DNA from 2 places in the Serratia sp. UGAL515B_01 genome. Region 2 is predicted to be linked to the other one. Evidence: predicted binding sites of a transcription regulator. Region 2 holds the regulator's gene; the other holds the start of a gene.

Region 1 (16,756 bases), 410 kb from region 2:
CGCTATTATTGAGCAAAGTAGGCCGGGATAACCTGACGATCGGAAACCAGCACCGCGTTGATCCCTAACGCTTCGGCAGCAGCCACATTAGCCGCCACGTCGTCAAAAAAGACGGCCTGCTCAGCAGATATACCTTCTGCGTTTAACACGTGCTGATAAATATTGGCGTCGGGTTTGCGCATACCGATATCTTGTGACAAATACATATGATCCGCAGCCTCAGCGACCTGTGGATAGTGCTGTGGCCAGTAATTGCAGTGCAGTCTATTGGTATTCGATAGCACCACGACACGATGCCCTTCACTGCGTAAACGATGCATAATGGCGATCACTTCAGGACGCAGAGCAACAAATATCGCCTGCCAGCCAGTAGCGAACTGCTCGAAACTGAGCGCAATTCCCATTTCATCGCACAACTTTTCGGCAAACGTTTCATCACTGATTTCACCGCGCTCATGCTGCTGGAATACTTCCCCCATACTGAAACGCTCGGACAAAATCGCCAGCGGTGTACCGCTAAGGTTACTCCATACACCGAGTACACGTTTGAAATCGATATCGACAATCACATTACCTAAATCAAAGATATACAGCATAGTCATCTCCTGATGAGCTGGTGATATTTTACTGTAACGGGAAATGGTGAAACTGAACAGGGAGCAAAGTGAAAAGCGCACAGCACGCCGCAGAAATAGGGAAAGGCAGAGGAAAAAACTCAGGGCGCAGCTACGCGCCCTAAGCATTGCGGGTCAAATCAGCTGGTTAAGCTTCTTTAGGGCCGCGGTTTGCACGCTTACGATCGTTTTCCGTCAAATGACGCTTACGGATACGGATCGAGGTTGGTGTGACTTCGACCAATTCGTCATCATCGATGAATTCCAGAGCCTGCTCCAGAGACATCTTGATGGCCGGGACCAAGGTTGTCGCTTCATCTGTACCAGAAGCACGCATGTTGGTTAGCTTCTTGCCAGTCAGGCAGTTCACTGTCAGGTCGTTAGAGCGTGTGTGGATACCGATGATCTGGCCTTCATACACTTCTGCACCGTGGCCCAAGAACAGCTTGCCGCGATCTTGCAGGCCAAACAGAGCGAACGCCACTGCTTTACCCTGACCGTTTGAGATCAGCACGCCGTTCTGACGCTGGCCCACTTCACCTGGACGCACATCGTCGTAGTGACTGAAAGTAGAATACAGCAAACCCGTACCTGAGGTCATGGTCATGAACTCGTTACGGAAGCCGATTAAACCGCGGCTTGGGATCACATAGTCAAGACGTACACGGCCTTTACCATCTGGGTCCATGTTTTTCAGATCGGCTTTACGTTCACCCATCGCCTGCATCACGGAACCTTGATGCTGTTCTTCAATATCGAGCGTGACGTTTTCGAACGGCTCTTGCTTGCGGCCATCGATTTCACGGAAGATAACTTTAGGGCGGGAAACCGCCAGTTCAAAACCTTCACGACGCATGTTTTCGATCAGAACAGATAAGTGAAGTTCACCACGACCTGAAACGCGGAACGCATCAGCGTCTTCTGTTTCTTCGACGCGCAATGCTACGTTATGTACCAACTCTTTATTCAGGCGCTCAAGGATCTGACGTGAAGTCACGTACTTGCCTTCTTTACCACAGAAAGGAGAGGTATTGACGTTAAAGAACATGCTTACTGTTGGTTCATCAACCGACAGTGCTGGCAATGCTTCTACCGCGCTGACATCACAAATAGTATCAGAGATGTTCAACTCACCTAGGCCGGTGATAGCAATGATGTCACCCGCTTCAGCAACAGCGGCTTCAATACGTTCCAGACCCATATGAGTCAGCACTTTACCCACTTTACCGTTACGGGTTTTGCCTTCGCTGTCAACCACAGTAACCTGCTGGTTGGGCTTGACCTTACCGCGTTTGATACGGCCGATACCGATAACACCAACGTAGTTATTGTAATCCAGTTGAGAGATCTGCATCTGGAATGGGGCATCCAGTTCAACCTTCGGTGCCGATACGTGATCAACGATAGCTTGGTATAGCGGAGTCATATCTTCAGACATATCGTTATGGTCAGTACCCGCGATCCCCATCAATGCAGAAGCATAGATGATTGGGAAATCGAGTTGTTCGTCGGTAGCATCCAGATTAACGAACAGATCAAAGACCTGGTCAACAACCCAATCAGGACGTGCACCGGGGCGGTCAACCTTGTTGATGACTACGATCGGTTTGAGACCATTAGCAAACGCTTTCTTGGTCACGAAACGAGTTTGCGGCATTGGGCCGTCCATTGCATCCACAACCAGCAGTACCGAGTCAACCATTGACATCACACGCTCAACTTCACCGCCGAAGTCGGCGTGCCCTGGAGTATCTACGATGTTGATACGGTAGTCTTTCCAATTAATGGCGGTGTTTTTTGCGAGGATGGTAATCCCACGCTCTCTCTCCAAATCGTTGGAGTCCATTACGCGTTCTGCTGCTTCTGTACGTTCTCCGAAAGTACCGGACTGTTGCAGCAACTTGTCAACCAGGGTGGTCTTACCATGGTCAACGTGGGCAATAATGGCGATGTTACGCAAATTTTCGATCACAGCTTTGCCTCAGGCATTAGAAATAGCGCGCTATTGTACACGTATTAAGCGAGGGACTAAACAAGATCACAACAGTCTCTTATAAACAACCGTATATAGGCCAGTTTGTGATCCTTTTCACGGTGAAAAAAACAGCAATCGAAGGACTTTTGCACTACACCAGTGCCCCATATCGCTTTATTTGCACCACAATAATGCATTGCATCCCTAATGGTGCATACTACTTCAGGAGCAAAACCCGCGCAGATAGACGATTAATCGCTTTTAAAAAAGTTGGCATAGTTTTCGCTTTAGTCTGCAAAAGGCGAAAGATGCCAAGTTCCATAGATCCGTCACACGCCGACGACAATGATAAATCTGGGAGAGTTAAGTATGTCCGCTGAACACGTTTTGACGATGCTGAATGAGCATGAAGTGAAATTCGTAGACCTGCGTTTCACTGACACCAAGGGTAAAGAACAACACGTCACTATCCCTGCTCATCAGGTAAATGCCGACTTCTTTGAAGAAGGTAAAATGTTTGACGGCTCCTCAATCGGTGGTTGGAAGGGCATCAACGAGTCTGACATGGTGCTGATGCCAGACGCTAGCACAGCGGTTCTCGATCCTTTCTTCGAAGAATCTACCTTGATTATCCGTTGTGACATCCTTGAACCTGGCACCATGCAGGGCTATGATCGTGACCCTCGTTCAATCTCAAAACGTGCGGAAGATTTTCTGCGCGCTTCTGGTATCGCGGATACCGTGCTGTTTGGGCCAGAACCGGAGTTTTTCCTGTTTGATGATGTGCGTTTCGGCAGCAGCATTCGTGGTTCCCACGTAAGCATCGATGACATCGAAGGCGCCTGGAATACAAGCACCAAATATGAAGGAGGCAATAAAGGCCATCGCCCGGCAGTGAAAGGCGGTTACTTCCCTGTGCCACCGGTCGACTCCTCTCAGGACATCCGTTCCACTATGTGTTTAACCATGGAAGAAATGGGGTTAGTGGTCGAAGCTCACCATCACGAAGTGGCCACCGCAGGTCAAAACGAAGTGGCAACCCGCTTCAATACCATGACCAAGAAAGCCGACGAAATCCAAATTTATAAATACGTGGTTCACAACGTGGCTCACGCATTTGGCAAAACCGCGACATTCATGCCAAAACCGATGTTTGGTGATAACGGCTCCGGTATGCACTGCCACATGTCACTGTCCAAGAACGGTACAAATCTGTTCGCTGGCGACAAATATGGTGGCCTGTCTGAAACGGCATTGTTCTATATTGGTGGTATTATCAAGCACGCTAAGGCAATCAACGCTCTGGCTAACCCGACCACCAACTCCTACAAGCGTCTGGTTCCAGGTTATGAAGCCCCGGTAATGCTGGCTTACTCCGCCCGTAACCGTTCAGCTTCTATCCGTATCCCAGTGGTTGCCAGCCCGAAAGCACGCCGTATTGAAGCGCGCTTCCCGGATCCAGCGGCTAACCCATACCTGTGCTTCGCCGCACTGCTGATGGCAGGCCTAGACGGTATCATCAACAAGATCCACCCTGGCGATGCCATGGACAAAAACCTGTATGACTTGCCACCAGAAGAAGAGGCTGAGATCCCAAAAGTTGCAGGCTCATTGGATGAAGCAATGGCGGCCCTGAATGAAGATCGCGAATTCCTGACTCGTGGCGGCGTGTTCACCAATGACGCTATCGATGCTTACATCGAACTGCGTAAAGAGGAGATGGATCGCGTTCGCATGACGCCACACCCGGTTGAGTTTGAGCTGTACTACAGCGTTTAAAATCCTTTTCGTTTTTATTGCCGTGGAAACTTTCCTGCCCATCTTCGGATGGGCTTTTTTCTCAACACGAGTATCCATAAAACTATTTCATACCGTGACAGTGACGAATGAGGTAGGATGAGTGCACTAAAACGGTGCAGGATACCGCTGTCCCTAACAGATTTAAAAGGTACAGCTAAGTGACTGCGGCAGCCAACACCCATGCAGCTTGAAGTACGACGAGTATAACGCTGCGCATTGAAAGATGAAGGGCACATATGGCAACTGGCAAGCTGCCCGACTCGGGGCAGGTTCTCAATTCTCTCATCAACAGTGTTCTTCTGTTAGATGAAACGCTTGCGGTTCACTACGCGAATCCAGCTGCGCAACAGCTTCTCGCACAGAGCTCTCGTAAACTCTTCGGTACGCCACTGCCTGACTTACTCAGTTACTTTTCGCTAAACATCGATATGATGCGAGAGAGCATGAATGCTGACCAGGGCTTTACTGATAACGAAGTGACTCTGGTCATCGATAACCGTGCACATATCCTCTCCTTGACCGCTCAGATGCTTCCTGAAGGCTTTATCCTGATGGAATTGGCCCCTATGGATAACCAGCGCCGTTTGAGTCAGGAACAATTACAACATGCTCAGCAGGTAGCGGCACGCGATCTGGTTCGCGGGTTAGCCCATGAAATCAAGAATCCTCTCGGTGGCTTGCGGGGTGCAGCACAACTACTGGCCAAAGCGCTGCCCGATCCCGCATTGACCGAATACACTAAAATCATCATTGAACAGGCTGATCGACTGCGTAATCTAGTAGACCGCCTGCTGGGGCCACAGCGTCCGGGTCAGCACATTACTCAGAGCATTCATCAGGTTATAGAACGTGTGTGCCAACTGGTATCGCTGGAAAAACCAGATAACGTTACACTCATACGTGATTACGATCCCAGTTTACCTGAGCTAGAACACGACCCAGAACAGATAGAACAGGTGCTGCTCAACATCACCCGCAATGCGCTGCAGGCGCTCAGTGGAACCGGGGAACTATCACACTGCGTACACGCACCGCGTTTCAGATCACTCTGCATGGCACCCGCTGCAGGCTAGCTGCACGTATCGATATTGAAGATAACGGCCCTGGCATACCCGCTCTTTTGCAGGACACGCTTTTCTATCCCATGGTCAGTGGCCGTGAAGGAGGCACCGGCCTAGGATTATCTATCGCCCGTAATCTTATCGATCAACATTACGGAAAAATTGAATATAACAGTTGGCCAGGACACACCGAGTTTTCAGTTTACCTGCCTATTTGTAAATCGAGGTCTCTATGCAACGAGGGATAGTCTGGATCGTTGATGACGATAGCGCCATCCGTTGGGTACTTGAGCGCGCACTCGCTGGAGCGGGGGTGAATTGTGTCAGTTTCGACAATGCTAATGCCGTATTGGCAGCGTTAGCCACGCAAACCCCTGACGTATTGCTGTCTGATATACGCATGCCAGGTATGGATGGTTTGGTACTTCTCAAGCAGATCAAACAGTGCCATCCGATGCTTCCGGTCATCATAATGACGGCACATTCCGATCTTGATGCTGCCGTTAGTGCCTATCAGCAGGGCGCCTTCGATTATCTGCCAAAACCATTTGATATTGATGAAGCTGTCGCGCTGGTAGAACGAGCCATCAGCCATTATCAGGAACAACAGCAACCCGCTCGTAGCCAACCCGCCAGCGATCCGGTTGCAGATATCATTGGCGAAGCGCCTGCAATGCAGGATGTGTTCCGTATTATTGGCCGTCTGTCCCGTTCATCCATTAGCGTATTGATCAACGGCGAATCAGGTACAGGTAAAGAACTGGTCGCTCATGCGCTTCACCGCCACAGCCCTCGCGCCAAATCGCCGTTTATTGCGCTGAATATGGCCGCGATACCCAAAGATTTGATCGAATCCGAGCTCTTCGGCCATGAAAAAGGGGCATTCACAGGGGCTAATCAGATCCGCCAAGGCCGATTTGAACAAGCCGACGGCGGGACGCTGTTCCTGGATGAAATCGGTGATATGCCAATGGATGTGCAAACCCGTTTGCTACGCGTACTGGCAGATGGTCAGTTTTATCGCGTTGGGGGCTATGCACCGGTAAAAGTTGATGTACGTATTGTTGCCGCCACCCACCAAAATCTGGAATTGCGCGTGCAAGAAGGCAAATTTCGTGAGGATCTGTTTCACCGCCTGAACGTTATCCGCGTACATTTACCACCATTGCGTGAACGCCGTGAGGATATTCCACGTCTGGCACGTTACTTCTTGCAAATGGCAGCAAAAGAGCTGGGGGTAGAGGCAAAGAATCTGCATCCAGAAACCGAAACTGCCCTCACCCGTTTACGCTGGCCAGGTAACGTGCGCCAGCTGGAAAACACCTGTCGCTGGTTAACCGTAATGGCTGCCGGGCAAGAATTGCTCATTCAGGATCTGCCAGGAGAGTTGTTTGAAACCAGCGTGCCTGAGGCTAGTCACCAGACTCTGCATGACAGTTGGCCCACTTTGCTGGCACAGTGGGCCGACCATGCACTGCGTTCCGGTCATCAAAACCTGCTATCAGAAGCACAGCCGGAAATGGAACGCACCTTGCTCACAACAGCACTAAGGCATACCCAAGGACATAAGCAGGAAGCAGCTCGTTTACTAGGGTGGGGTAGAAACACCCTGACACGTAAGCTGAAAGAATTAGGGATGGAGTAAATCCTTGCACGCCTGATGATTAAAAATACAATCAAGCGCACAAAAAATAGACAAATTGAGACTTTACAGGGCATACGGCAGCAGTATGATCGTGTCGCGAACTCTGGAGGTCTAGTATGTTGGATTCACTGATTGTATTTATTACCCAAGGTGCGGACGTCAGCTCAGCAATAAGTCATTCACCACAAGCTGCCTTTGCTGCAGTGTTGTGCGCTGCACTAATGAATTTATTCAGTTAAAACAACGGTCGCTTACGCGACCGTTGTTTTATCAGTCAGATAACGCGAGAAAATTGCTGGGCACGTGCCTGCTTACGCAGGTAAATATCGAAACACATACAAATATTGCGGATCAGCAAACGTCCACGCGGCGTTACCCGGATCCCTTGTTCATCACGCACCACCAGCCCATCACGTTCAAAAGGCGCTAATAATTCCAGATCTTCTGAAAAATAATCAGCAAACACGATCCCATGCTGTTGCTCAATAGATTGATAAATAATCTGAAAATTACAAATCAGCGTCTTTATTACGTCACGACGCAGGCTATCGTCTTCTGTCATCGCCAAACCTCGCCACAGGGCGTTACCCCGCTCTTCAACATTAGCGTAATACACTTTCAACTCTTTTTGGTTTTGCGCGTAACTGTCGCCAAGCATACTGATTGCAGAAACCCCTAATCCCAGCAGATCGCTATCATCCTGCGTGGTGTAACCCTGGAAATTACGGTGCAACTTACCTTCACGCTGGGCAATGGCCAGTTCATCGTTTGGCCGGGCAAAGTGATCCATACCGATAAACTGGTAGCCCGACTCTGTCAGTGAAGCAATGGTTTGTTGAAGAATATCAAGCTTCTGCTGAGCACTCGGCAAATCGGCATCTTTGATTTTGCGTTGAGCTGCAAATAACGTCGGCAGATGTGCGTAGTTGAACACACTCAGGCGGTCCGGGTTCAACTCGGCTACGCGTTGCAGCGTGAAAGCAAAACTCTCGGGAGTTTGCTTTGGCAGGCCGTAAATCAGGTCGATATTGGTAGAATTGAACCCCAAAGCTTTAGCACGTTCGATCAACGCAAAAATGAGGTCTTCATCCTGTTCGCGATTAACCAGACGTTGAACTTCCTTATTAAAATCCTGCACCCCCATACTGAGACGGTTGAAACCCTCAGCACGTAAGTGATCCAGCACATCCAGTTCGATTTCACGCGGGTCAACTTCGATCGACATCTCCGCTTCCGGCAGGACATCAAAATGCTGCCGCAGCATAGCCACTAATCGGCGAATTTGTTGCTTATCAAGATAGGTTGGCGTGCCACCGCCCCAATGTATCTGGCTGACCTTACGGCCAGCAAATAACGGCGCACGAGCGGTGATCTCACGTTCCAACACATTCAAATATTCATCAGCCTTGTGTGTTTGGCGCGTCACCAGTTTATTGCAGCCGCAGAAGTAACAGAGCTTATGGCAGAAAGGGATATGTACATACAGCGAAAGAGGACGTTCAGGGTAACGAGAAGCTGCATTTAAGAATGCAGTTTCATCGTAACTTTGGTTAAACTCCAATGCTGTAGGATATGAGGTATAACGCGGCCCAGAATAGTTATACTTTTGGATCAGGGCCAAGTCCCAGACAATTGTCTGTTCCGGCATGCTTGCGAACTCCTTACGGTCTACCCATTGTTTTATGCCCGACTACGTCCCCCTTTTTCAACTCTGCTCCCGGTAGATTGGTGTTTCTATTGTCACCTAGCTGCAACTTAAAAACTGCCAGGTTTCTTTTTTCTAACAGGTCGGAGAATGGGCGAGTGTCTTCGCTGTATGACCGCAGATGCGGTGCGAATACGCGCTTTGCGTTTCGACAGTCGCCATAGTTTACTGAATAACCACAGCAGATAACATGCCAATAGTAGGGCTATTATTACGATAAACCACATAGCTCGTTAAAATGCGCCTTTTGGATCACCGCCTTTCAGCAGTCTCAGAATATCTTCCTGCTTTTCTACTTCTTCTTCATCATCCTCACCCAATTCAATACCCAATTGTTGCATCAAGGCATCGATACGATCCAAGGTTTGGTCAACATAACTTTGATCTTCTGCACTCAGAGTCGCTCCCAGATCGAGTTGATCAAGTAATGCATCCAAACGTTCATCGTTTTCCAGTTTGCTCAGTTCTTCTTCTGGGGTAAGACGCGGTTTTTTTTCTGCCTGTGGTTTCGGCTGTGGTTTAGTTTTTATCTTGGCTTCAACCACCAGCGCTACGGGCACTTTACTGCCAATACGTGGATCTTTTGGCTGCGCTGCAGCTTTATTTTTCTGGTTGTCAGAATCAACCTGGGTACGTGAACCAGATGCATGGCCACGACGTTTTTTAAGACGCTTACGCTCGCGAGCTTCCTGATCGAGCTCGACACGGCTTTTCTTTTTACTTTTTTGCGTTCCCGCACTGCTGCGTGGGGCACGAGGTGATTTTGATGGCTGGTTCATGGTATGCGCTCTTGCTCTTAGGTGTGTAGAGTCAGTATAGAATTGCTATACGATTGCGGCGGAATCTAGCAGAAAGCAGACAAAGAAAAAAGGCAGCAGGTTAAACCTGCTGCCTATTTCGCACCTTCAAATGAAGGATATTCCAAATTCGCACTCCGTGCGTACACTCAACATCCCGGTTTTTCCATCTGCAGTAACTGTGTTCCCTGAGACTACATCCTTCATCCTTAAGGAGAATTCATCCGTGGTGCAATCCATAAGCTTCCACTCTTCTTGAGTGCGCATCCCGCGTGCATCCTAATTGCAATTACTCGACCATCCGTAGGCTATCTGTAGGCTATCTGTACACTCCGGTACAACATAGCTTCAGTTCCATCTGACATCATCCTGGTACTCATTACACACCCTGTGCATTATTCCCTGAGATTTGTCACCCTTCCTGGATGTTCCTTTTTCCTTCGCTCCTGCGTTGGAACCTACTTTACGCTTTTATGCGTCGCGCTCAAGGTAGTAACAACTAGATTACAACAATATATTTCTCTTATAATATATAAGACATTGTTTTTCAACAAAAAAACAAAAAAAAGCCTATAACAAAGCGATATTACCCCCCTTTTGAATGGCAAATGTCTCACATTGGATGTGTCACTTTGCCTCAAATTATTCACAGCGAAATTCTTGAAAACGAGAAACACACCCTTTTTCGGCTGATGCAGTTATAATCGCCAACCAGATAGCCATCCTCACGGAGACGAAAAATTTTGACCATCAAGAATTATAACTATCATGTGACTCACTTCGTCACCAGTGCACCCGATATTCGCCATCTTCCGGGGGATGAAGGTATTGAAGTTGCATTTGCCGGTCGCTCCAACGCCGGTAAGTCTAGTGCACTAAATACCCTGACTAATCAGAAAAGCCTGGCTCGTACCAGTAAAACACCAGGTAGAACTCAACTGATCAATCTGTTTGAAGTGGAAGAAGGTATTCGTTTGGTCGACCTGCCAGGTTATGGCTACGCGGAAGTACCAGAAGAAATGAAACGCAAATGGCAACGGGCACTGGGTGAATACTTGCAGATGCGTAACTGCCTGAAAGGCCTGGTGGTGCTAATGGATATCCGTCACCCTCTTAAAGATCTGGATCAACAGATGATTCAATGGGCTGTAGATGTCGGTACACCCGTGCTGGTCCTGCTGACCAAAGCCGATAAGCTCGCCTCTGGTGCACGCAAGGCGCAATTGAATATGGTACGTGAAGCTGTATTACCGTTTATGGGCGACATCCAAGTAGAAGCTTTCTCTTCACCAAAGAAAATCGGAATCGACAAACTTAGCCAGAAGTTGAATACCTGGTTCAGCGAAATTCCGCCAGAAGTGTTGCCTGAAAGCGATTTAGGCCGCGAGATATAACCGATCTCACCAAAGAACCGATGCAGATACATCGGTTTTTTATGCCAGTTTTCTGCCCCATTCTGCCATTTTTGTTATTTAATTACATTTTTGATTGAAATAATAAAGTAAAGCCGTCAAAAGCAGTCTCATCATGCAACTTAAGCGATAAAATGCAGTGATTTCTCATTTATTAACAATAAAAAACGCCCCAATCAAAAACTGATTGGGGCGGCTAAATATTCAGCTAAATCCGATTACGTGAAGTAAAAGGTCTGAAAAATAGAACATCTTACCTCTGTACCCTACACCTCTAACTCTACATTATTTTTTCATGCTGAAAAAGATTTTTTTGTAGTTTATTTACATAAAAAAGCGTTGATAACGACGATTTTGGCGACATATTGTAGCTCAATTACCAAAAATGCTTAGGTTATCACCAGTTAAAGAGAACGCCTCGCACTGGCAAAATATCTCTAGCCTATCAGTGGGCCTCATCCCAATTTTTACCAATGCCAATATCCACTTTCAGTGGTACCGCCAACGTCATACAGCCTTCCATCAATTCGTGAATACGCTGGCAGGCAGTTTCAATCGCAGACTCATGAACTTCAAATACCAGTTCATCGTGCACCTGCATAATCATACGCACGAGCGGCTTATCCTGACCTTGCAGCCAGGCATCCACCTCAATCATCGCGCGCTTGATGATATCTGCAGCAGTCCCTTGCATTGGGGCGTTAATCGCTGCGCGCTCCGCCGCCTTACGACGCATACCGTTGCTGGAACGAACATCCGGCAGATAGAGCCTGCGTCCATCCAGTGTACTGACATACCCCTGCTCCGCAGCCTGTTGCCGAGTGCGTTCCATATATTCCAACACACCAGGATAACGCTCGAAGTAAAGATCCATATAACGTTGGGCTTCGCCACGTGGGATCCCCAGTTGCCGTGCCAGACCAAATGCACTCATCCCGTAGATCAGGCCGAAGTTAATCGCTTTGGCACTACGACGCTGTTCGTTAGTCACCTTATCCAGTGCCATACTAAACACTTCTGCTGCCGTTGCACGGTGAATATCTTTACCGTCGGCAAAAGCCTTCAACAGCCCTTCATCCTGTGACAAATGTGCCATGATCCGCAGTTCAATCTGTGAATAGTCAGCAGCAACGATACGATAACCTTCCGGTGCGATAAACGCCTGGCGGATACGGCGCCCCTCATCGTTACGTACAGGAATGTTCTGCAGATTGGGATCGCTGGAAGAAAGGCGCCCCGTAGCCGTTACAGCCTGATGATAGGACGTATGTACACGCCCACTGACCGGGTTGATCATCAGCGGTAGCTTGTCAGTGTAGGTCGTCTTCAGTTTCGCTAAGCCACGGTATTCCAAAATCACTTTTGGCAACGGGTAATCCAAAGCCAATTCGGCCAATACCTCTTCATTCGTGGATGGAGCCCCACCCGGCGTTTTTTTCAGTACCGGTAACTTTTGTTTCTCATACAGAATAGCCTGCAACTGCTTGGTTGAAGCTAGATTAAACGGTTCTTCAGCCAAGTCATGAGCCTGAACTTCAAGCTCTGTCAGGCGTTTGGTCAACTCTTGAGAGTGTGCAGAAAGAATGTTGGGATCAATCAAAACGCCGGTACGTTCGATATGAGAGAGCACAGGTAATAGTGGCATTTCAATTTCATTGAATACCGTCAGCAACCCTTTGTTCTCTTTCAGCTGTGGCCACATCGCCAGATGCAATTGCAGCGTAACATCAGCATCTTCTGCAGCATAAGGCGCAGCCTGTTCAAGTGAGATCTGGTTGAATGTGAGCTGGTTCTTGCCCTTACCCGCGATCTCTTCAAAGGTAATCGTCTTATGACCCAGGTAGCGCTCGGCCAAACTATCCATATCGTGACGACCACCGACGCTGTCGAGAACATAGGACTCAAGCATAGTGTCATAGGCAATACCACGCAGATCGATGCCATAACGTGCCAACAGGCTCTTGTCGAACTTCAGGTTTTGCCCAACTTTCAGCGCTTTCTCATCTTCCAACAACGGTTTCAACGTTGCCAACACCTGGGCACAATCCAACTGTGTTGGCGCATCCAGGTAATCATGAGCAACCGGCAGATAGGCCGCTACCCCAGGCGCTATAGCAAAGGACAACCCAACCAGATTAGCTGTCAACGTATCGAGACCATCAGTTTCGGTATCAAAGGCAAAAACCTCGGCTTTTTTCAAGCGTTGTATCCAATCGGCAAATGTTCCCTCATCCAGGATCGTGACGTACTTCTCTTGTGATAAGGTCGCTTCAACAGCAGCTTTAGGAACATCATTGAATGCAGCTGATTTTGTTGCAGCAGTCGCTTTGCGACCAGCCCCTTTGCTTTCAAGCCAGGTACCTGCTTCAACATCTGCTATCCAACGTTTGAATTCGTATCGCTTGAATAACGCCTGCAATTGGTCGACATCGGGTTCGCTAACCGCCAATTCGTTGCAGCTCATGTTCAACTCAACATCGGTCTTAATCGTCGCCAGTCTATAAGAGAGGTAAGCCACCTCTTTATTCTGTTCCAACTTGGCGGCCATGTTTTTAGCACCACGAAAACTCAACGTAGCGATGCTCTCCAGGTTGGCATAAAGTTGATCCAAACCGCCAAGCCCTTGAAGAAGCGCCTGAGCCGTTTTCTCCCCCACACCCGGTACGCCAGGAATGTTATCCGATGAGTCCCCCATCAGCGCCAGAAAATCGATGATCAGTTCTGGTGGAATACCATATTTGTCGCAAACTTCTTGCGGACCAAGAATGGTATTGTTCATTGTATTGATCAGAGTGATGTTTGATGTGACCAACTGGGCCATATCTTTGTCACCTGTGCTGATCAATACCGCGTGACCCGCTCTCTCTGCTTCTTGTGCCAAAGTACCGATCACATCATCCGCTTCCACCCCTGGTGTCACCAGTAACGGGAGCCCCATGGCTTTTACCATTTGATGTAGGGGTTCGATTTGCGCGCGTAAATCGTCAGGCATGGGGGGACGATGTGACTTATATTCAGCGAACAGCTCATCACGGAAGGTTTTTCCTTTGGCATCAAACACCACCGCAACATGGCTAGGGTTGTACTGCAGCAATAGGCTGCGCAACATGTTCAGCACACCATACATCGCACCAGTCGGTTCACCGGAAGAGTTGGTCAGCGGTGGGAAAGCATGATAAGCACGGTAAAGGTAAGAGGAACCATCCACCAGGATTAATGGGTTTTCTGCAATCTGGGCCATAACGTTTCTTTTTCGTGAAAATGACTGAGGTAAGCATGCCATAGCTAGCCGCTGGTGACGAACTCTAGTGAACGATAAAAGGTAAATAGATGGAATTTTGAGGCGTGATCCGCAAGATCTTTGCTGTGGATAACTTTGTGCATAAATTAGCATTAAAATTATAACAATAACCCATTTGCTATAACCATTATTAAAATATTCATTTAAATCATGGTATTGAATTAAGTTTTCCGTGTTTTTTAATTTTATCGTCTTTAGTCCAATTTGTGGATATAAGTTGAATCAGATTTTATCCGCGTTAACAATCATTTTCGGCTTTGTGTAGGATTCAAAACTCTAGACGCCAACGTCGCAAGAGAGTATTTATTTCAGGCTAAAACGCTTACTTTTAAATACATTATCTTTTACGAAATGCGTACCAACCTATGTGAGAATATCTAAATCTACGACAAGTACTTAACCCATATCAAAATTATTATTCCCTGTTATTTGCACATTTATACTCTCCTAGCTATTACCATGACAATACCGTTACCCATCCAGATTCACTTCGTTACCTGTAACCTTACTCTAGAAAATTCACGTTATTTCCTAGACTGTGTCCCTTAATTGCACGCGATCGTCGCTGGCGGTAATTTGCGCGCAGAGCAAGACGTGAACCGCAAGGTTAGGTGGGCCAAATAAGCGGCGAACAAAGCAGCCAATGGCCCCACGTCCCAGAATCCTGTTATCTGTATTGTCGGGCTTGAACAAAAGGCCACTCCGCCCTTCACCCTCCGCTTGATAACGGGCTTTTAGGTCTGCGACTGCACCACCGGCAATTGAGGGACGCTGCCTAGTTTTCCAACACACTAACTTCGGTATAGAAAGAGTCCATTTTACGGCATCAACTCCAGCTTTGACTTAATACATTAAGCCAGAAAAAGACCGTACTTTTGAACGCGCTCAAATGCAGATTATAGTGAAAAAACGCCGGTTACCCGGCGCTTTTGCTTCAGATTACTTTTGCTCACTCAAAAACTTAACAACATCAGCAAATTGCTTCGTATAAGCATCCATTGAGCTCGTATCTAGCCCATCATTTTTGACCATATATTTGCCATTTACAAATATCGCTGGGACACCACGTAACTGCAAATCCTCTGCCGCTTTCTGCTGTTGAACCACGAGAGATTTCACTACAAAACTATTAAGTGCAGCGTCATACTCTTCGGCAGATACTCCGGCCTTGATAAATACATTGCGGATATCATCTGGGGTTCGTAAGGTTTGAGTCTTCTGAACGGCTTCAAACATAGGATGAGTAATTTTGTCTTCCACTCCCAAAGCCATCGCCACAGCCCAGGCCTGAGTCAACTCTTTACCCATTGGCCCCAAGAATTCCACATGGTACTTAGTCATCTTTGTCCCTGCGGGCAGTGCTTTTTTCACTGCATCAGGGATGCGGTAAATCTCTTCAAACTGATAGCAGTGTGGGCAATAGAAAGAGAAAAACTCGAGTACCTGTGGCTCACCTGTCACAGGTTTATCCAAAGTGATGTATTGAGTACCATCGCTAAATTGCGCAGCAGAGGCACTGAATGCCATCACGATACCAACGAGCGCCAATAAAATTTTCTTCATAAAACTCAACTCTCCATTATTTTAAGGTATCAATACATTGGCATCAGCTGCAGAGGCGGTTCCTGTAACAGCTTAACCTGTTCAATAAATGCGGCGGTCTGAGATAGCCAAAAATCAGACTCCACCATCCACGGAAAATTTCTAGGGAATGCAGGATCCTGCCAGCGGCGAGCTACCCAGGCCAGATAATACACCATGCGCATCGCCCTAAGTGGTTCAATCAGCGTCAGTTCCCGCTGATCGAATTCGGCGAATTCACTATAAGCTTCCAGTAAAATGTCTAATTGCATCAGTTGCTCGCGACGTTCACCGTGCAACAGCATCCACAAATCCTGTATTGCTGGCCCATTACGTGCATCATCAAGATCAACGAATAATGGTCCATCACGCCACAAAATGTTACCCGGGTGGCAGTCACCATGCAGACGTAGCGGTTGCCAATTCGGCTGCCAATGCGGCTTAATGGCAGCAATAAGCGTATCGGTAGCGTGTAAAAAAGCATCTCGCTGTGCCTTGGGTACCAAATCACAGCTGGCCAAAACCTGCCGTGGCGCAGCGAGATACTCCTCAATTCCCATAGTCGGTCGCTCAATAAACAGACTCTCTCTGCCAACTTGGTGAATACGGCCAAGAAAACGGCCCACCCATTCCAGTTGTTCAAGATTGTCTATCTCATACTGCCTACCACCCACGCTCGGAAATACGGTAAAAAGGAATCCTGCATGCGTGTGCAAGGTATTTCCTTGTAAAACAAGTGGCGCAACAGCTGGAATTTCGTTTTGAAATAAATCGTATGCGAACTGGTGCTCTTCATCAATTTGCACTGCACTCCAACGCTCAGGCCGATAAAACTTCACTACATAACGTTTACGATCTTCATCCA
Region 2 (16,756 bases):
TAAAGAGTGAAGATGATATTGCTATCGGTAATATCATTGGCTCAAATATTTTTAACACGGTCATCGTTTTAGGGCTTTCAGCCTTGCTGTCACCCGGCAGTATTGATGCAGCCGCTTTTCGGCGTGATTACTGGGTGATGCTGGCGGCCAGCATTCTGCTTTCCGCACTTTGCATCAGGCGCAAACATCGCATCAGTCATCTCGCGGGAGCTCTGTTATTATGTGGATTTATTGCGTATCTTGCAGTGCTGTTCTTTACACCTTTCAGTTCATTTATACTCTAAATAATTTGAGTTTCATGAATCGGGAAAATCAGTGAGAGACAGGTTAAGTGTCGCCAGGCATCAGCTCGAAGGTGAAGTCATCAATGATTTGATTTCTAAAAATTTTGAATACGGTTCGCAGTGGGGTTGCCCATATAGGGGCCAAATAATATAACAAACCCCGTGTAGATTTAAGAATTACGGGTAATACCGATGGGAATGAGTATGTCGACTATTGAGTTGCAACCGGGCTTTGATTTTCAGCAAGCCGGCAAAGAAGTGCTGAAGATTGAGCGTGAAGGTTTAGCCCAGCTCGATCGGTACATCAATGCAGATTTTACACGAGCCTGTAAAGCTATCGCAGAATGTCGCGGTAAAGTCGTCGTAATGGGGATAGGAAAATCCGGTCATATAGGCTGCAAAATTGCAGCAACGTTTGCAAGCACTGGCACACCGGCATTTTTTGTTCACCCGGCAGAGGCGAGTCATGGCGACTTGGGTATGGTTTCTGCGCAAGACATTGTTCTAGCTATCTCCAACTCCGGAGAGTCCAACGAAATTTTGGCCCTCATTCCAGTGTTGAAACGTCAGCATATTCCATTGATTTGCATGACTAACAATCCAGAAAGCACCATGGGCAAAGCGGCAGAAATCCATCTGTGTATCAAAGTCCCACAGGAAGCTTGCCCGTTAGGTTTAGCACCGACCACCAGCACGACAGCCACTTTAGTGATGGGTGACGCTCTGGCTGTCGCACTGCTGAAAGCACGAGGGTTTACGCCAGAAGATTTCGCGTTATCCCATCCAGGTGGTGCTCTGGGTCGCCGCCTGCTATTGCGTGTTAACGATATCATGCACACAGGTGACGAAATCCCGCACGTCAATACCGATGCTTCACTGCGTGATGCCTTACTGGAGATAACGCGCAAGAATTTCGGTATGACAGTCATCTGTAATAATCTGATGGAAATAGCCGGCATTTTTACCGATGGTGATTTACGCCGAGTATTCGATATGGGGATCGACCTCAATAAGACCAAAATCGCCGATGTCATGACGCATGGCGGTATTCGCGTGCGCCCGAACATGTTGGCTGTTGAAGCACTCAATTTGATGCAACAGCGTCATATCACTGCAGTGATGGTTGCAGATGGTGACCAATTGCTGGGTGTGGTACATATGCATGACATGCTGCGTGCGGGCGTCGTCTAATGAAAGGAACGAAGTAAATGACTCTGGTTGAAACCTGCTACGGGCCGGTAACTGAAGAGATAATGGCACGAGCAGGGAAAATCCGCCTGCTGATTTGTGATGTCGACGGGGTACTGTCAGACGGCCTGATTTACATGGGTAACAACGGCGAAGAGCTAAAAGCATTTAATGTACGTGACGGTTACGGCATTCGCTGCCTGAAAACATCGGGTATCGAAGTCGCCATCATTACTGGTCGTTCAGCAAAATTACTGGAAGACCGCGCAAAAACGCTGGATATCACACATCTTTATCAAGGTCAGTCAGATAAGCTTTTGGCCTTCCGTGAACTGTTGGATACACTGTCACTCACGCCAGATGAAATTGCTTACATCGGTGACGATCTGATCGACTGGCCAGTGATGGCAGAGGTTGGGTTGGCCGTTGCAGTTGCAGATGCCCATCCGCTGCTGACATCACGTGCCCATTACGTCACACGCCTATCCGGTGGGCGCGGCGCAGTGCGTGAACTATGCGACATTATTCTTTTGGCTCAGAATAAGTTGGAGGACGCCAAAGGGCTGTCGATATGAGTAAAACCAAACTTTGGATCACCCTCGTACTGCTGGTGATCGTTCTGGCGTTGATCGGCTGGAATATGACCAACCTCAGCGATAATAGCAGTTCGCTACCGCTCAATGGTCAGGCTCCAACCTATCAGAGTCAGCGTACCGTGACTATCGTGTATAGCCCAACAGGGAAGCTAAGCTATAAGCTGGTAGCAGAAGAAGTGAAATATTTCACCACCGAAGAGTTAAGCTGGTTTGCCCAGCCGGTGATGACATTGTTTGATGAAAAAGCAGTAGCCACATGGTCAGTACGTGCCGATCGTGCCAAACTCACTAAAGACCGCATGCTGTATCTTTACGGCAACGTTGAGGTAAACAGTTTGACGACGACATCACAACTGGAAAAAATTAAAACAGAGAATGCTCAGGTTAATCTCATCACTCAAGATGTGTCTTCAGATGATGAAGTCACTCTGTTTGGAACGAATTTTACCTCTAATGGCATGAAGATGCGTGGCAATCTGCGGAACAAAACCGCTGATCTGATTGATAAGGTTAAGACCAACTATGAAATTCAGCCCCAAAAAACAACTCCGTAATCTGTTGATCGTCAGCCTCATTTTGACCGCCAGCAATCCGGCCATGGCGTTGAAATCCGATTCTGACCAACCGGTAAACATCAACTCGCTGAAACAGTCTCTGGATATGCAGAGCAATGTCAGTATCTTTACCGATGAAGTTGTCATCAAACAAGGAACCATTGAGATCAAAGCCGATAAAGTAGTGGTAACCCGTCCAGGTGGCGATCAGAGTAAAACTTACATTGAAGCGTTTGGTAATCCAGTCACTTTTTACCAGATGCAAGACAGCGGTAAACCAGTAAAGGGCCGCGCACAGAAAGTGCGTTACGACGTAGCAACTCAGTTGGTTACGCTCACAGGAAAGGCTTATCTGGAACAGCTTGACAGCAATGTCCAAGGTGACCGAATTACTTACCTGGTACAGCAACAACTGATGGAAGCGTTCAGCGATCAAGGCAAGCGCGTGACAACAGTTCTGGTGCCAGCGCAGCTGCAAGACAAAAACGGTCAAAAGAAGAGTAACTAATTATTTATGGCAACACTTATCGCAGAAAACCTGGCAAAAGCCTATAAAGGCCGCAAAGTCGTTGAAGACGTGAGTCTGAAAGTAAGATCAGGGGAGATCGTCGGCCTGCTGGGACCTAATGGCGCGGGTAAAACAACGACTTTTTATATGGTTGTCGGTATCGTTCAACGTGATGCCGGGTGTATCGTGATCGACGACGAGGATATCAGCCTTCTTCCGCTGCACGCCCGCGCTCGCCGTGGTATAGGCTACCTGCCGCAGGAAGCCTCTATTTTCCGTCGGCTAAGTGTTTATAACAACCTGATGGCAGTTTTGGAGATCCGTAACGATCTCACGAGTGAACAGCGTGACGATCGCGCAATAGAGCTTATGGAGGAGTTCCATATTTCTCACCTGCGTGACAGTATGGGCCAATCGCTTTCTGGTGGTGAGCGTCGCCGCGTGGAAATTGCCCGTGCTCTCGCTGCCAACCCGAAGTTTATTCTGTTGGATGAACCTTTTGCCGGAGTTGACCCAATTTCAGTTATCGATATCAAAAAAATCATCGAGCACCTTCGTGACAGCGGCCTAGGTGTATTGATTACCGATCATAACGTACGCGAAACATTAGACGTGTGTGAACGTGCCTATATCGTCAGCCAAGGCAAGCTGATTGCTCACGGCACCCCAGATGCTATTCTGGCAGATGAGCAAGTGAAACGCGTTTATCTGGGCGACCAATTCCGCCTTTAAGTTCCAGCAAGCTAGCAGGCTATCGTTAACGGACGGAAGTAGGCTAAAGATTATGAAGCAAGGTTTGCAACTCAGGCTCAGCCAGCAACTCGCCATGACCCCTCAGCTGCAGCAGGCAATCCGCCTGCTGCAGCTGTCTACGCTTGAGCTTCAGCAAGAAATCCAACTGGCGTTAGAGAGCAACCCGCTGCTTGAAAAAACCGACGACCTGCATGAAGAGATAGACACCAAAGAAAGTGCTAATACCGAAGCTCTTGATACCCGCGAGGCTATGGAGCAGCGGGATATGCCAGAAGAGCTGCCTCTGGATACTTCTTGGGATGAGATTTATTCGGCTGGAACACCTTCCGGCACGAGCAACGATTACGGTGATGACGAATTACCTCTCTACCAAGGAGAAACCACACAAACGCTACAGGATTACCTGATGTGGCAAGTGGAGCTGACGCCTTTTTCTGATACCGATACCGCGATTGCCACATCTATCGTTGACGCCGTTGATGATACTGGTTATCTCACCGTACCGCTGGAAGACATTCTGGAGAGCATGGGGGACGCAAATATAACCATGGACGAGATCGAAGCCGTCTTGAAGCGGGTACAGCGTTTTGACCCGGTCGGCGTTGCCGCAAAGGATCTGCGCGACTGTTTGCTCATCCAGCTTTCTCAATATGCTAAAGATACTCCTTATTTGGCAGAAGCGCGCCTGATTGTCAGCGAACACCTGGATTTACTGGCTAACCATGACTTTCGCAGCCTGATGCGAACAACTCGCCTAAAAGAAGATACACTAAAAGAAGCTATGGTGTTGATTCAGTCGCTCGACCCTCGGCCTGGGCAGTCGATCCATACAGGTGAATCTGAATATGTGATCCCTGACGTACTGGTACGCAAGGTGCAAGATAAGTGGACGGTAGAACTCAATACCGACAGTATCCCACGGCTGAAAATCAACCAGCAATACGCTGCTCTTGGCAATAGCGTTCGTAATGAGGCCGACGGTCAGTTTATCCGCAGTAATCTGCAGGAAGCGAAATGGCTGATTAAAAGTTTGGAAAGCCGTAACGAAACTCTGCTCAAGGTCTCCCGCTGTATTGTCGAACAGCAGGAAGCATTCTTTGAACAAGGGGAGGAATTTATGAAACCCATGGTACTGGCTGATATCGCACAGACCGTGGAGATGCATGAATCGACAATCTCGCGCGTTACTACGCAGAAGTTTCTGCACAGTCCGCGTGGCATTTTCGAATTGAAATATTTCTTCTCCAGCCACGTGAATACCGATAGCGGTGGTGAAGCCTCCTCAACGGCGATCAGGGCCTTAGTGAAGAAATTAATAGCGGCGGAAAATCCCGTCAAACCGCTTAGCGACAGTAAGCTGGCTACCCTGCTTTCCGACCAAGGGATCATGGTAGCAAGGCGTACCGTCGCCAAGTACCGAGAGTCTTTGTCCATCCCGCCGTCAAATCAACGTAAACAGTTAGTTTGACCTCCAAAGAGAAGGAAGACATTATGCAGCTCAACATTACCGGACACCACATCGAAATCACCGAACCTTTGCGTGAATTCGTAAACAGCAAATTTGCCAAACTTGAGCAGTACTTCGATCGCATTAATCAGGTGTATGTTGTACTCAGTGTGGAAAAAGTGCAGCAGATTGCTGAAGCGACGGTGCACGTGAACGGCGGCGAGTTGCACGCCACCTCGGAAAAAGAGGATATGTATGCCGCAATTGACACCCTGATCGACAAACTCGCGCGCCAATTGAATAAACATAAAGACAAACTAAAGCAACACTGACATTCTGGGCCACTATCCTAAACGGAAGTGGCCCTAATCTTAGTCTGCTTGGCTACACGGCAACCCTCGGTGCGTTATCTGAATGGGTGCGTGCCAAAATGCCATCAGGTTTAAACAGGCGAAAAACCGTCTTATGAACGTTATTCATACAGGACTTTTACACCGGGTAAAACAAACTGGCTGAATAGTTGAGTAAGCGGTTTTAAGTGAAGATGAGATGAACAACGAAATAATGCAATTAAGCTCGGTGTTAAACATCGAGTGCACTAAAGGCTCGGTACACTGCTCCAGTAAGAAGAGAGCATTGGAAATTATCAGTGAGTTAGCTGCCAAGCAGCTTAACCTGCCTTCGCAGGTGGTGTTTGAAGCGGTTCTTACCCGCGAACGTATGGGCAGTACGGGTATTGGCAACGGTATTGCAATCCCACACGGTAAGCTGGAAGAGGACACCTTGCGAGCCGTTGGCGTGTTTATCCGCCTTGAACAGCCTATTGCCTTTGATGCTATTGATAATCAACCCGTAGACCTGCTTTTTGCCCTACTGGTACCGGCCGATCAATGTAAAACCCATTTGCATACTTTATCACTGGTAGCTAAACGGTTGGCGGATAAAACCGTATGCCGCCGTCTGCGCGCAGCACTAACTAACGAAGAACTTTACCAAATCATCACAGAGTAACCATTGGCTGACGTGACTAACAGCCTCAAAAACGATACTGTTTTCTAATGATATCCAGGTTTTAACCTGGATAAAAGATCCTAACGGTGGCGATAAGCGCCACTTCGATGCCAGGGGGAGTTGCCACATGGTGCTGATGATTGTCAGCGGCCGTTCCGGTTCAGGGAAATCCGTCGCCTTGAGAGCGCTGGAAGACATGGGTTTTTACTGCGTTGATAACCTGCCCGTGGTGCTGCTACCGCAGCTTGCCCATACGTTGTCTGAACGTAATAGCTCCGCAGCGGTAAGCATTGACGTACGTAACATGCCGGAATCACCGGAAGTGTTCGAACATGCGATGACACAGTTACCGGACAGCTTCTCTCCGCAACTGCTGTTCCTAGATGCAGACCGTAATACGCTGATTCGCCGCTATAGTGATACTCGCCGACTGCATCCTCTTTCCGCTAAAAACCTGTCGTTGGAAAGCGCAATTGATGAAGAAAGCGACCTACTGGAACCACTACGTTCTCGCGCCGATTTGATCATTGATACCTCCGAAATGTCGGTTCATGAGTTAGCTGAAATGCTGCGTACCCGCCTATTAGGCAAACGTGAGCGTGAGTTGACGATGGTATTTGAATCCTTTGGATTCAAGCACGGTATTCCTATTGATGCCGATTATGTATTCGACGTTCGTTTTCTGCCAAACCCACATTGGGATCCCAAACTACGCCCAATGACCGGCCTGGATAAACCCGTAGCCTCATTCCTTGACCGCCACACCGAAGTGCATAACTTCATTTACCAGACGCGTAGCTATCTAGAACAGTGGCTGCCGATGCTGGAAACCAACAATCGCAGCTATTTAACCGTAGCGATTGGTTGTACCGGTGGTAAGCACCGTTCAGTTTATGTGGCAGAGCAGTTGGCCGACTATTTCCGTTCACGCGGCAAGAATGTTCAGTCGCGCCACCGTACACTGGAAAAGCGTAAGCAATGACGGTCAGACAAACGGTAGAGATCAAAAACAAGCTGGGTATGCATGCACGTCCAGCAATGAAGTTGTTCGAATTAGTGCAGAGTTTCGATGCTGAGGTGTTGCTGCGTAATGATAGCGGCACCGAGGCAGAAGCCAGCAGCGTGATTGCACTGCTGATGCTCGATTCAGCCCAGGGCCGTCAAATCGAAATTGAAGCCAGCGGGCCAGAAGAACAACAGGCGCTAATGGCGGTTATTGAACTGTTCAACTCAGGGTTTGATGAAGATTAACCTCTCCTTTCGCAAAATATCACAGCCTATGGATTTCACGATTCTGCTCGAAAAATAAAGTGATTTTAATTCGGCGACCAATGGAAATCTGACAACGATAAAATAAAAGGAAAACAAGTAATGGGTATTATTGACTGGATCTTGACCGGTATCGCCGTAGGCCTGATCATTGGCGCTCTACTGAAGATATTTGGCAAAAAAAACAACAAGTGAGCGGGTCTTCACGCTCAATAATTAAAGGAAATAAGCCTCAATTGAGCGGCGCAGCTCAGATCCGGCTCAGGCAATCCAACGCAACCGCTTTGAAACTGTCAAAATTATTACTGCCCAGCAAACGGCTCATTGAACGTTCACGCACAAAGGTGACGAACAGGTCATAAATCGCCATCGCTTCTTCGTAATCACTTTTGCTGATCGCCAGCAAGAAAATAACGTGCGCCACTTCATCCGTTCCCCAAGGTATCCCTTGGGGTGACAACAGCGTCACTACCACTGTCTTTTTTGCCAACAGCCCGAGGGAGTGCGGCAATGCGATCCCCTCACCCAGTAAGGTTGAGACAATGGCCTCACGCTCTACCACCGAAGGGTAAAAATCACTACCGACAGTCCCCTCCTGCTCAAGTTGAGTGCAAACCTTATTAAACAGTTGCTCTTGCGTCAGCGGTTCGTTGACGATCATAAAATGGCCCGCATCGAAGAACTTCTCCAACATATAAGGCTTCGTGCGATCTACCAACACCTGTTTGCCCAACTGTTCCAATTGATAGTCGGTTGGAAACGGCGACATCACTACCACCGGTTTATTTTTCTCGCTGATGCGCGCATTGGAAATAATAAAATCTTCTTCGATATGGTCGAGGTTCTCGTAGTCACGCAGCGAAATAATGCGCGTCATCACCAGTTGCGGGTATTTACGTGCGATCTGCGCCTGGATCATCCGCACCGTAGAGTTGCCGGTATCGCATACCAGCATCACCTGAGGATGGCGTTGATAACCAATGTTGTAATGCCGTTCAAGACCAACCCCAATATGAAGCACTAAATAGCCAATTTCATTCTCACTCAAGGTATAAGGCGTATGTTTACCCCAACTTGAAACCGCCGCCAGCGTGACATCGTAGGCCATAGGATAATGCTGTTTGATGTTCGTCAAAAGCGGATTTGGGATGTTGATTTGATACTTCACCCGGGTGATCATCGTTTTGATATGGGTGAGCAAGTCGGCCCGTAGCTGCTTGTCACCTTGAAGGTTGTAGTTGTAATACGAGTTGATATAGACAAGGATGTAATCCACCAACGCTTCTTCATCATCGGCATTAATCTTTGTTGGCTGCACTTCTTGTACACGCCGTGCGGCAATATTGACCCGCAAGTAGGCCTCTTCTGCCGCTGAAATCTCCTTACCCGCTGCCTTACGAAGTTCGCCGGCCAGCCACATGGACGCCTTACGCACCGCGTCATCGCCTTCATCCACCTCAAGATCCTGTAACGGATAACCGTCAATGATACGTCGCAACGCGACAGCACAATAAAAGATCAGGTATTGCTCGCCTTCGTCCGTCAACCGGAGGGTATATTGAGCAAGCAACGGATGAAGAAGCCCGGCAAAGGTAGCCACTTGCGGTTGATGAAGAATATTGTTATTCAACAACGGGTTTTCCGCATCCGACAGGTGCAATTGAAACAGCAGATCGGTCAAACAAGCGCGAATCGACATTTCTGAACCAAACAGCTTCATCCCATAACGCGGCTTGGTCTCAATGGTTAACTGATAACGTGCCAAGCGCTCTCTCACCTCAGCCATATCGTTTTGTAGCGTACCCCGGCTAACAAACCATTCATCGGCCAGATCCTCTAGCTTCATGGAGAAGGCTGAGGTCAAAAAACGCACCAGTAAATAATTTACCCGCTCCAGTGCACTGCGCGGCGTGGCAAGTTTTTTGCTTTCTTGATACTGCAAAGTATTGAACAGAGTTTGGTTATACACCTGTAGGCGATAACCTACTCCGCGGCCATGTACAAACTGAGCACCATAATTTTGCAAAATATCATTCAGCGCAGTGATATCTGCACGCACGGTTCGGGTCGACACAGCAAAACGCTTCGCCAACTCATTTTGTGGCAGTGTCTCGGACTGCAATGCATCAAACAGGTATGCCAAACGTGGATAGGGGAATCTCACCATTCTTTTCCCGTTGTTACGTGCCCGCCCGAACGCATCAAACGGGCAAAAAGTGACTTCACCGTTGGTAGGCGCACTATTTACGACGACTACCACGAGTAACCTGCTCCCTGCACACCAGATTTACCCCACCAGCTTTTGGGTCATCTCCAGCAGTTTCTTTACATCCTGTGGGCGTGTATGTCCGCTGGCAGAATCAATAATCGAGCTATAGATGTGCGGGATCACCTGTTTGACACCGGCGTTAAGTGCAATTTCAAGGATCGGTTCGTAGTTTTCCAGATCAATCCCGCCGGTAGGTTCCAGCATAAAGTCATGCTCAGCACAGGCTTTCGCCACATACTCATATTCTTCTTTATGTTTCATACCGCCCATCGGGAAATATTTTATCGAACTTCCCCCCATGTCCTTGAGCAAAGCAATTGCCGTTTCTACCGGTACGATCGCGTCTGCTGCATGAGAACTTAGCGGTCCAGTTGAGATTTTCACCCAGCCCACACGGCCAGTAGGCGATACCAAGCCATTGACCACGGTGTCATTTTGCCCCAACAAAGCACGACTGGTGCCAACACCGGTAAATACCTGGTTCACATGCTGCGGCTGCACATACTGGGAGATCAGGCTAACCATCGCCGACTGTTTCGGATCGCCAGCACCCAGGCCCACTGAGAGCGCGTTTTCGATCAACCGAGCATAATTCGACATATCCGTCAGCGCACTTTCAACGTCCGGGTAGTTTTTAGAGAGTACCCCTACCAGCACGTGTCCCTGTGCCGCTTCATAAATTTCCTGAGCATTCGCTTTCGAACCGGCCAATACATTCAGACAAACACGATCTTTGTAATAATTAGGCTTCAGCTTCATGCTTGTTACTCCGTAAACAGATTTTTAATACAGGTGAAAACCGTCATCAACTGCGGTTCGTTGACACTGCGGACATCCACCTCAATCTTGCCTTCATTGGCTTTATAGCCACGAAAATAGATAGCGATATCCCCCGTTTTCAGCCGCTTGACGATATCAACAGTCGACATACCCAGCACCGTTTCATCAAAGGTAATTTCTACCCGAGCGATATCACGCCCAGCACTGTCCCAAACGGTTTTAGCACTAATCCCCTTCAACGTATTAAGCTGGGTGATAAACGGCGTCATACGTTCAACCATCTGTGCACCTGTGGTTTTCTCAAGTGTCAGGTAGCTTTCAATGGCTTGTGTCAGACCGAGAATGCCCTCCTTGCCAACTTTCATTGCACGGCCAATGCCGTCGGTTTGCTTCTTGACCCATGCAACATATTGCTTCCTGCCAATCACCAGGCCACTGGTTGGCCCTTCGATCGCCTTAGCACCGCTGTAGATCACCAGGTCGGCCCCCATCTGGTAATAACACATCAGATCTTCTTCAGCGGCAGCATCGACAATGAGCGGTAAATTATGCTTGTGCGCCACTTCTGCCGCCTGCTCTACGGAGAGAATGCTTTTCTGCACACAATGGTGAGATTTCACATACAACACGGCGGCAGTTTGCGGTGTGATGCAGGCTTCGATCTGCTCAGGTGAGCATTCGTTGGCGTATCCCGCCTCCACGACCTTGCCACCGCCAAGGGCCACCATAGTGTCAACGGGTGCGCCGTAGTTGACGTTATGCCCACGCGGCAAAACGATTTCACGTGGTTCATTGACCGGTGCAGAATGCAGGTTGACCAGCAGATTGGCATTATCTTTGACGATCACCGCCGCTACCGATTGGGCAATGCCGGCAGAAGCACAGGAAACGACTACCGCATCCTCAACATTCAATAGACTGGCAATATAGGCCCCGGTCTTGTTGACCAGATCCTTGATTTCGAAATAATGATTCAGGCCGTCATCCACGGCATCGATCACCTGCTGGCGTGGCGTAGAGACGCCCAAAATGGTCATGCGACCAGAAGTATTGATAACCTGCTTTAAGTTATATTTCTCATAGACTGAAGACATGAGTGGCTTTTCCTTCATCGGTTAATAGGACTTCCCCTGCGACAACGGCAGCCAACGGCACCAGCCGCTGCTCACTGTTGACCGATTCCCCTTCAGAATCGGCAAACACCAATGGCCCTTTACGAAGCTCAAAAATGGTCAAGTCAGCATCAAAACCAGGCTTCAATTGCCCTTTGGTCGTCAGGCGTAATGCCGAGGCGGCATTCTCCGTGACACAACTAATCACCTGCGGCAGAGAGAGGCCAATGGTGAGGAATTTGGACATCACCGCAGCCAGGCTATGCACCGGGCCTGACATGCGGTTACGGCAGTAGATATCGGAACTGATGGTATGTGGGAAAATCCCCAGCGCAATCGCCTGCCGCGCAACATCAAAACTAAAACTGGCAGTACCGTGGCCCACATCAAGAAGAACGCCACGTTTCAGGGCTCGCTGAATTGACTCACGCAGCGTACCGGAAGGGGTCAGAATACGGTTCGGTTTGCCGTTATAGCAATGGGTAATGATATCACCTTGGGTCAGCAGATCGGCAATTTCGTCCAGATCCGGTGGATTATTACCAATATGCATCATCAAAGGCAGTTGCTGATTTTCCTGTTGGATCTCTTTCGCCAGTACCAGAGGTTTGGTGCCATTCTGGCCCACCACGCTGCTGCTCATTCGGGCCTTAATCCCAATGATAAAACCGGGCTTCCCGTCGATGGCTCTCTTGACCGCCTGTTTATTGATATCGCTCAGATCGGCCAGCTCATTTTGTCGCAACAGGCCAATACGCGAGATATTCAGGAAGGCAAAAACGTTGGTCTTGGCACTGCGCGTTAAGATGTAGAACTCATCAATATCATCGGTGCCCGTGCTGCCAGCATCCACAACCGAGGTCACGCCGCTGGCAACACCGACAAGATCCGGCTCATCGTGATAAATAGGTGAGGAGGGATAACAGTGTACATGAGCATCGATCCAACCGGCACTCAAGCAGCAGTTACCTGCCAGGTCCAGCTGTCTGCGAGTGCTTGCCTCGGCAGGCAGTTGACCTACCTTGGCGATTTTACCCGCCTTAATTGCCACATCGATCAGGCTGTCATCCACCATTCTGGCGCGCCGGATGATTAGGTCATACATACTTCACGACTCCTATTAGCCCCTAGGGAAACCTCCCGGGGGCTAAATCTTTATTAAGAAATAGCTACCGGGAAAATAGCCCCAAGTATCATTGCACCCAGGATCGCACCACCGGTGATCGGCTTGCCCCAGATATAAAATAGCAGCGCCCCCAGCAGAGAACCCACGCCGATAGGAATCGAGGCGGCCATCGCTGACAGGATAATCAGTGGCCCTAGGAAACGCCCTGAGGAGTTACCCGCCCCCATCATCACATCCGCACCATAGGTTGAGTTGCTCTGGTTGATGGTGAATTTACGCGCCAGGATAATCAGATAGCCAATCGCAAGGCCAATCACTAAACCAGTGAGCAACGATACAGCAAAGTTAGCCACCGGGAACACAACACCTGCACCGAGTAACATTGCCGGGATCCCAAGACCGACCCCTGTCTGGATCGCACCACCGATGTCCAGGATACCGACCAAAGAACCTTCGATGATACGGGCAAACAGAAAACTGGCACCGAATGCCGCCACTGCCCCGTAAACACCGGTGTCCATCCCAGCTCGCAGCATAGAAACGAAGGCAACTTCGTTAAATGCACCGATACCATACAGGTAATACATATGTGTCCCGGCGAATACACCGGATGAAAGCAGACCAACAAAAATCGGGAACGACCAGTCTGCATACCAGAAGCCTTTTTGGGTTTGTGTTTCCATCATTCAGCTCCTTATTTACCGCTCAGGGTGTTATGCAGGGCATCCAACCAGCCGGGAACGCCCAGCGTGAAGGACTCAAGAAGTTTCATATCAAAGCCACGGAAGAAGCCGCTCAGCACGAACAACAGCACAATGGCCGCCATCATGATCTTGGTGACTTTATTCCAACCGCTTTCCTCAACACCTTTACCTATGAGGATACCCAGCACCAGCCCCGGAACGGCGTTGCCCATAATCAATTGCGCCAGGCCACCAAAAATAGTTCCCCAAAAACCGGAGCGTTTCCCTGCTTCTATCGCCGCAAGCCAGAAGATGACCGGCATCACGGTGTTTACCAACAGGTTAGCCGCCGGCACCAACACTTTGATCGCCGTCACCTGCAGTGCGGCAGGAACGGCAGAAGCGGTGGTATTCAGGAAAGCGACAACAAACATGCCGATAATGCCGCAAGCGATAGCCATTTTTTTCGGATTGTGCAGCGTTTCAGCCAGGTTGCGGTTTTTGATCATCAGAGCCGCAGCGCCCCAGTTGGGGATAATGCGATGGTCCACATCCTGAGTGAAAGCACCGGCCGCCACGGAGGATGCCCAGGCGTTGAAGAAGAAGCCCAGCCCGAATGAGAAATGAGAAGCGGGATCGCCTTCGCAAGAATTCAGCTCCCCCAACGTACGGAAAGCCCCCATCCCCTGTATCGTCGGGGCATGAAACATACGTGCGGCCCCGGCCCCCACGCCAATACCAACCAACCCACCGATAATAATCGACTTAAATAAGATGATTAAAAACATCAGTACATCCCTCTTATACCCTGTCGATTTCAAGTTACAGCGAATAACGCTGTGACTTAAAGGCGATGGGGATAACGTTTTTATTGCGTGGCGAAAACCACCTTCCCTATATTGATGATCGTCACGTTGACAGTTATTTCCAAAGAGACGACATAGCTTTTTCTTTCACGTGGTAGAAAGAAGAAGATAAATTTTTCTTTGGTGATTTTCTCTTCTGCTTTTAATATTTTCACGTCCTGAGGTTCAATGCGCAGCAGAATATTAGCGGTGGATTTTAAAACCGTGCCCTGCACGTTCGCCAATGCGCTCGCAAAAGCCTTTGCTTTACTGTCACCGTTACCTTCCACCTTTACCGATGTCGTGTAATGTTCTTTCATTAAGGGTTACCGTGTTTTTTGATATAGGCTTCAACCAGGCGTTGGCCTAACTCCTCTTTATCCATAAAACCAAAGCCTAATACGTTATAACCTTCATTAATTGCCGTAACGCCCTCTTCAATAGAACGCATACCATATTTAGCTTTATAACCATATTTGGTCTGTGCGGTAATTGCACCAGCCCCCCCACTGCCACAAAATGAAATACCGAGCTGCGCGTTTTCCGTTTTCATCACATCGCCCAGCTTCATATCAGCAGCCATACCCGGAATAACTATCGCCTTGCCACCAGCACTTTCAATACCTTGGCCGACTTTCTGGCCTTTACCCAAACGATCGCCGATCACAACAGTAATTTGTCCCATGGTGTTTTCTCCTGATTATATTTGCGTTACGCAATACTATTGATGGTTATCTTTAGCCACTTCAAAATGAACAGAAAGCAGGTAAGCCTCTTCAATGGGAAGCGTAGGCAGTTTATTTATCACTTGCTTTGCCAGTTGCATGGATTCAGCCGATATTTCGTCGAACAGCGACTTATCCACTTCAGGTAACGCTTCACCAGTTATCGAACGCAATACCATAGCGCGAATATGTGATTCCAACATTTGTTGTTGAACAGCATTAGTGTAAATATTTCTTGCATTCAACATTACGGTAATATCTTCCAGCACCTGTTCAGTTTTGACTGTCTCCTCACCAATATCAGCCTGTTCATCTTTATTTAACGAAATCGTTCCTTCATTCACTTTTCAGTCACCTCTGGATCTGGGCATGTCTCTGTTAACAGTAAAGTACGCCATATTCTTTCTTTGAATAATTCAGGTGGCAAACACCGCTGACACAAGACAAATTAAAGTATGCCGAGTATCTTTTTAACCGCTTTCTTTGATGCCTTTACCCTAACCTTTAAGGCATTTCTTGTGTAGACCGTTTTTTTCCAGTTCAAACTGGAAATTCAGTGACGGCAAGGGATCTGTTTCGCAAAACTGATATAAGCCAAGACGCTTGTCGAACCTATCGGTCAACAGATGAGGTAATCGGCTGTATCTCTTAATTTTCTATGGTAGCGCGCAGATCATCAAGATCGTGAGAAGAACATGGCGGTAAATGATAACGCAGAGACAGAGATCTTGGGCCAAGCCTAGAAGGGCTGGGGTCATGAGCCTAGGCTGTGTCCCTTAACTGTCCGTGGTGCCACCGCAGCCCCAAAAGCCCATTATCAAGGCGGAGGGTGAAGGGCAGAGCGGCCTTCCGTTCAAGCCCGACAACACGGAGAATGGGCTTTTGGGGCGCGGCCCTACAGGCTGACGCCATTGGCGTGCATTGCTGCGTTGTTCGCCGCTTATTGGGGCCACCCAACCTCGCGGCTCACGCCTTGCTCTGCGCGCAAATGACCACCAGCGGCACTCGCGTACAGTTAAGGGACACAGCCTAGATTACCGTGTTGTTTGCGCATAAAGGACACGGCATCGTTCCCGATCTCGACTAGTACCTATCACAACAAAATCGATTTTTCACTTGCAAACCTACCTTCTGATAGGTAAGTTTAAAGCAAAACGATTAACCACAGGACAAAGGAAGGATGCATGGCATCGTTGGGCTTTATCGCAGAGATCACTCTGGAAACGTAAGGATGTAGTATGTGTGCACGCCATACTTCAAGTTGTTTGGATATTGACAGCGCTTTGTCACTCCAGCCACACAGTGGGCAATGCTCCTGGGGTTTCCAGTACCTATCGCCTACAAACAACTCGAATTATTTTGTGTATTTTTAGCATTATTAAACTCAAAAAAATCAGCAAAAAAATAGGCTTATACCTATCAATATTTAATTGAATTAATTACTTCAGGTAAAATTTAATGCACATTAAAAAAAATAATTTCCGTTTAATTGTGGCCGAGAGAAATGCCAACTCATTTAATTCCATCGTGCTTCTTCGATGGGCTCTTATTGTCGTTTTCGTCTGGTTTGGAGGAATGAAGTTCACTCATTACGAGGCCTTAGGCA

What was found. Region 2 encodes sigma-54, which starts transcription at its own class of promoters, with help from an activator protein. Its sites were predicted from a motif close to GTTGGCACANNTTTCGCTNT; they were not measured.
Region 1: a site for sigma-54 is predicted at 2,859-2,878, ahead of glnA (glutamate--ammonia ligase). Genes of this name have one in related genera too.

The regions. Positions count from the first base shown of each region.
Region 1 covers NZ_CP109901.1:3,808,398-3,825,153, forward strand. The annotation lists gene yihX (glucose-1-phosphatase) at 6-596, opposite strand; gene typA (ribosome-dependent GTPase TypA) at 763-2,586, opposite strand; gene glnA (glutamate--ammonia ligase) at 2,959-4,368, shown strand; partial or broken gene glnL (nitrogen regulation protein NR(II)) at 4,626-5,698, shown strand; gene glnG (nitrogen regulation protein NR(I)) at 5,683-7,095, shown strand; gene OK023_RS17190 (YshB family small membrane protein) at 7,212-7,334, shown strand; gene hemN (oxygen-independent coproporphyrinogen III oxidase) at 7,370-8,743, opposite strand; gene yihI (Der GTPase-activating protein YihI) at 9,034-9,579, opposite strand; gene yihA (ribosome biogenesis GTP-binding protein YihA/YsxC) at 10,341-10,991, shown strand; gene polA (DNA polymerase I) at 11,455-14,250, opposite strand; gene dsbA (thiol:disulfide interchange protein DsbA) at 15,250-15,873, opposite strand; gene OK023_RS17220 (serine/threonine protein kinase) at 15,903-16,756, opposite strand, start outside.
Region 2 covers NZ_CP109901.1:3,396,705-3,413,460, forward strand. The annotation lists gene OK023_RS15270 (calcium/sodium antiporter) at 1-284, shown strand, start outside; gene kdsD (arabinose-5-phosphate isomerase KdsD) at 489-1,475, shown strand; gene kdsC (3-deoxy-manno-octulosonate-8-phosphatase KdsC) at 1,493-2,047, shown strand; gene lptC (LPS export ABC transporter periplasmic protein LptC) at 2,044-2,622, shown strand; gene lptA (lipopolysaccharide ABC transporter substrate-binding protein LptA) at 2,591-3,130, shown strand; gene lptB (LPS export ABC transporter ATP-binding protein) at 3,137-3,862, shown strand; gene rpoN (RNA polymerase factor sigma-54) at 3,915-5,351, shown strand; gene hpf (ribosome hibernation promoting factor) at 5,375-5,662, shown strand; gene ptsN (PTS IIA-like nitrogen regulatory protein PtsN) at 5,880-6,341, shown strand; gene rapZ (RNase adapter RapZ) at 6,469-7,323, shown strand; gene npr (PTS phosphocarrier protein NPr) at 7,320-7,592, shown strand; gene OK023_RS15325 (BglG family transcription antiterminator) at 7,861-9,777, opposite strand; gene dagF (2-dehydro-3-deoxy-phosphogluconate aldolase) at 9,898-10,638, opposite strand; gene OK023_RS15335 (DgaE family pyridoxal phosphate-dependent ammonia lyase) at 10,644-11,753, opposite strand; gene OK023_RS15340 (amidohydrolase/deacetylase family metallohydrolase) at 11,737-12,876, opposite strand; gene OK023_RS15345 (DUF4310 family protein) at 12,930-13,580, opposite strand; gene OK023_RS15350 (DUF4311 domain-containing protein) at 13,592-14,368, opposite strand; gene OK023_RS15355 (DUF4312 family protein) at 14,449-14,745, opposite strand; gene OK023_RS15360 (glycine-rich SFCGS family protein) at 14,745-15,110, opposite strand; gene OK023_RS15365 (glycine dehydrogenase) at 15,147-15,479, opposite strand; gene OK023_RS15370 (YkgB family protein) at 16,609-16,756, shown strand, end outside.